2 regions of the Aminobacter sp. BE322 genome follow, and region 2 is predicted to be linked to the other one. Evidence: predicted binding sites of a transcription regulator. Region 2 holds the regulator's gene; the other holds the start of a gene.
What was found. Region 2 encodes PhoB, which activates phosphate uptake and scavenging genes when phosphate is short. Its sites were predicted from a motif close to TGTCATNNANCTGTCAT; they were not measured.

Region 1 (2,199 bases), on a different contig from region 2:
CCTGTCGACGGTCATCCACTACGGCTACTACGTCTTCCTGTTCCAGTCCTACCGGCTCGGCGACCTGAGCCAGGTCTATCCGATCGCTCGAGGCCTGGCCCCGGCGCTGGTCGCCTTCGGCGCCTATGTGATGATCGGCGAGACCCTGCCGCCGCTGGGCTGGGTCGGCCTCGGCGCCATCACCTTCGGCATTGCCTTCCTCGCCTTCCAGCGCGGCGCGGCGCATGCCGACCCGCGCGCCGTGGGTGCGGCGGCGATCAACGGCGTGCTGATCGCCTCCTATTCGGTCATCGACGGCATCGGCGTGCGCCTGTCCGACAGCCCGTTTGGCTATATGGGCTGGCTGTTCCTGCTCGAATTCCCGGTGACGCTGTTCGTGCTTATCCGGCGCCGCAGAGCGATCCACACCATCGACCGCAAGACCGTCGTGCTCGGCCTCGTCGGGGGTCTTGGCGCCGTCTCGGCCTATGGGCTCGTCATCTACGCCAAGACCATCGCGCCGCTGGGCGCGGTGTCGGCGGTGCGTGAATCGAGCGTGATCATCGCCGCCCTCATCGGCCTGTTCATATTCGGCGAAAGGCCCTGGCCGGCGCGGATCGTCTCCGCGGTCATAGTCGCCTGCGGTGTCATTGCGCTCGCCTTCTCGGGCTGAAACCGGCGACAATTTCTGGCTTTTCCGGGTCGATTTCGCTGCCGATGCACATGCTTTCGGCAGGCTTGTCACATGCCTGTCGCAAGCATGTGCATCACATAAGCTCAGCCTACCAGATCATAAAAAGAATAGATTTTACTTATTGACCCCTCGTTCCCACTATCGACCATGGACGAGGCGCAAACGGGCACAAGCTGACAACGCGACCCGGCAGGACCTCTCCCAATCAGAACGTGCCTAAGCGATTCAAATGGGAGCCATTTCAATGAACCAGAAGAAGACCTTCGCACTTGCCGCCTTTGCGACGGTGCTGATGTCATCGGCGGCCTGGGCGGAGACCGAGCTGACCGTCTACACGGCGATCGAGGCCGAAGACCTCAAGCGTTATGCCGAGACGTTCAACCAGGACCATCCCGACATCAAGCTCAACTTCATCCGCGACTCCACCGGCGTCATCACCGCCAAGCTGCTCGCCGAGAAGGACAATCCGCAGGCCGACGTGGTCTGGGGCCTCGCCGCAACCTCGCTTCTGGTTCTCAAGGCCGAGGGCATGCTGGAAGCCTATGCGCCCAAGGGCGCCGACCAGCTGAAGCCCAATTTCGTCGACAGCGACAGCCCGCCCAGCTGGGTCGGCATGGATGCCTGGGCCGCCTCGATCTGCTTCAACACCGTCGAGGGCCAGAAGCTCGGCCTGACCGCGCCGAAGAGCTGGAAGGACCTGACCAAGCCTGAATACAAGGGCCATGTCGTGATGCCGAACCCGGCCTCGTCGGGCACCGGCTATCTCGACGTGTCGAGCTGGCTCCAGCTGTTCGGCGAGAAGGACGGCTGGTCCTACATGGACGGCCTTCACCAGAACGTCGCCGCCTACACGCATTCCGGCTCCAAGCCGTGCAAGATGGCGGCCGCTGGCGAGACCGCGATCGGCATCTCCTTCGAGTTCCGCGCCGCCAAGTCGAAGGCAGACGGCGCGCCCATCGACATCATCATTCCTGAGGAAGGTATCGGCTGGGACATGGAAGCGTCGGCAATCGTCGCCGGCACGTCGAAGGAGGAAGCCGCCAAGACGCTGCTCGACTGGTCGGTCTCGAAGAAGGCCAACGAGATGTACAATGTCGGCTATGCGGTCGTCGCCATGCCCGGCGTCGCCAAGCCGGTTGAGCACCTGCCCGCCGACATCGAATCCAAGATGATCAAGAACGACTTTGAATGGGCGGCCAACCACCGCAACGCCATCCTCGAGGAATGGACCAAGCGCTACGACTCGAAGTCCGAGCCGAAGAGCTGACCTTCAGCCACCCCCGACGAGCGGGCGCCGCCTCGTGCTGCGCCCGCACCCTTGCCCCCAAGCCGGATGGTTACGATGAGACACGAAACCCTTGCCGGGCAGCCGCGAATTCCGACTGAAGTGAGCGCCATGACCGCCGCCAGCCTGAACGTGAAGCCAGCCTATCTCAGAATCGCAAACGTCTGGAAAGCCTTCGGCGATTTCCACGCGCTGAAGGACATATCGCGCGACATCAGCGAGGGCGAATTCATCTGCTTCC
Region 2 (2,199 bases):
CGACGGGCGGGTTCGGGAGGTCATCCTCTTCCCCTTCGCAGCTGATTTCGAACGGCTTCGTCGGCGTCGACCGAGGAGCGATCGGCTGAAAATCAGGCAGCGATGGGTGGCCGTAACAGCGACGCGGTTGACCCGACGCGCAGCAAGAGATCTGGTAGCAGCATCAGAGCCGCGGCACGGAACGGCGCGGCAGGCTCGACATGGGTCAGCCAGGCAGGGCATTCGCCCAGGCAGTGCAGGCTGGCGAGGCTTTCGGCCGACAATTCGACGGTGCAGCGGTCCGGGGACGGCAAGCACTCGTCGGCAATGGCGGTGATTTCCGCCTGCGCGGGCACCTTCGGCAGCTCGATTGAAAAGTTCACGCCTTCGGCCGCTGCCCGTTCGAGGGACAGTCCGTTCAGGATGGTGACCACCACCAGGAAAATGGCCGAGAGCAAGTTACGCACGGTGCCCCAGCTAGCATGAAAAGTGGCAATTTTGAGTATTTCCCCAATCAAAAAATTGTCATCTCAAGAACATCCGCTACGGTCACCATCACGGAATCGTTGCGGGAGATGTGGATATTGTTTTGAGCATAAAGCATACAGTAACGGGAAGATTCGAATTTATATTCATGACAGCGTCAGGACAAACGCGTCGAACTGCGGCGATTTGAGCACCACAAAGGGCTGGAATGGCATGGCGGCGCAGAGGGCGCCACGCGTCCGTGCGACAGCGCCGGTGCCTCGCCCGAACGCTCCGGGCGCGCGAAGCGCGCCCGCTGTGACATTAGGACACTGGCCAAGGCTGATCGTCCAGCCGACGCCATGCCGGCCGCTCCGGGACGGCCGTCAGTCTTCCCGGATGGCGTAGCCGGCGCCGCGGATGGTGCGGATCACGTCCGGCATGCGGCCGTTGTTGACGGCCTTGCGCAGGCGCCCGACATGCACGTCGACGGTGCGCTCGTCGATGTAGATCGTCTCGCCCCAGACATTGTCGAGCAACTGGCTGCGCGAGAACACGCGGCCGGGATGGCGCATCATGAATTCGAGCAGGCGGAACTCCGTCGGCCCGAGCTTGATCTCGCTCTTCTTGCGATAGACCCGGTGCGACTCGCGGTCGAGCACGATGTCCCCGACCTTGAGCACCGAAGACAGCACCTCGGGCTTGGCGCGGCGCAGCAGCGCCTTCACCCGCGCCATGAACTCCGGGGTCGAAAACGGCTTCACCAGGTAGTCGTCGGCGCCGGTGGAAAGCCCGCGCACCCGGTCGCTCTCCTCGCCGCGCGCCGTCAGCATGATGATCGGCAGCCGTTCGGTTTCGGGGCGCATCCTCAGCCGCCGGCAGAGTTCGATGCCGGAAAGTGCCGGCACCATCCAGTCGAGCACCAAAAGGTCCGGCACGTTTTCCTGCAGCCTCAGTTCGGCCTCGTCGCCGCGCGTCACCACTTCCACCTGGTAGCCCTCGGCCTCGAGGTTGTAGCGCAGCAGCACGCCGAGGGGCTCTTCGTCCTCGACGACCATGATCTTGGGAGCGATCATCGTCAGTACCTTGTCCTGGCGCACGGCCCGGTTCGGACCATGCGCTGATTTAACCTGTGCAGCGCCCCCGCGCCAAACGCATGCGGTTGCGGAAGATGTCAGGCCGAGACGGGCGACGTGGTTTCGTCGACCTTCGGCCGATTGAGCGGCAGCTGCGTGCCGGTGACCACGAAATAGGCGTTCTCGGCGATGTTGGTGACATGGTCGCCGATGCGCTCGAGGTTCTTGGCGCAGAACAGGAGGTGCGTGCAGGCGGTGATGTTGCGCGGATCCTCCATCATGTAGGTCAGGAGTTCGCGGAACACGGCCGTGTACTGGACATCGACCTTCTGGTCGTCCGCGCGCAGGTTCTTGAGGCCTTCGGCGTCGCGCGCGACATAGAGGTCGACCACGCCGCGCACCTGGCCGAGCACCAGCTGCGCCATGGCGTCGATCGAGTGCGAAAGGTTGCGCGGCATCGCCGACTGGCCGACGGCGCCCACCCGCTTGGCGATGTTCTTGGCGAGATCGCCGATGCGCTCGAGGTCGCCCGCCATGCGGATCGCGCCGACCACGGCACGCAGGTCCTGCGCCATCGGCTGGCGCTTGGCGATCAGCGTGATCGCGCTGTTGTCGAGATCGCGCTGCCTGGCGTCCATGATGGTGTCGTCGGCGATGACGTTCTGCGCCAGCGGCTGGT

Region 1: J2X50_RS14200 (putative 2-aminoethylphosphonate ABC transporter substrate-binding protein) is a predicted target of PhoB. The motif match lies at 719-735, and genes of this name have one in related genera.

What each region holds. Positions count from the first base shown of each region.
Region 1 covers NZ_JBNPXB010000009.1:3,132-5,330, reverse strand. Annotated here, with positions in the region: gene J2X50_RS14205 (EamA family transporter) at 1-652, shown strand, start outside; gene J2X50_RS14200 (putative 2-aminoethylphosphonate ABC transporter substrate-binding protein) at 918-1,940, shown strand; gene J2X50_RS14195 (putative 2-aminoethylphosphonate ABC transporter ATP-binding protein) at 2,016-2,199, shown strand, end outside.
Region 2 covers NZ_JBNPXB010000005.1:228,824-231,022, forward strand. Annotated here, with positions in the region: gene J2X50_RS10710 (hypothetical protein) at 93-446, opposite strand; gene phoB (phosphate regulon transcriptional regulator PhoB) at 831-1,520, opposite strand; gene phoU (phosphate signaling complex protein PhoU) at 1,619-2,199, opposite strand, start outside.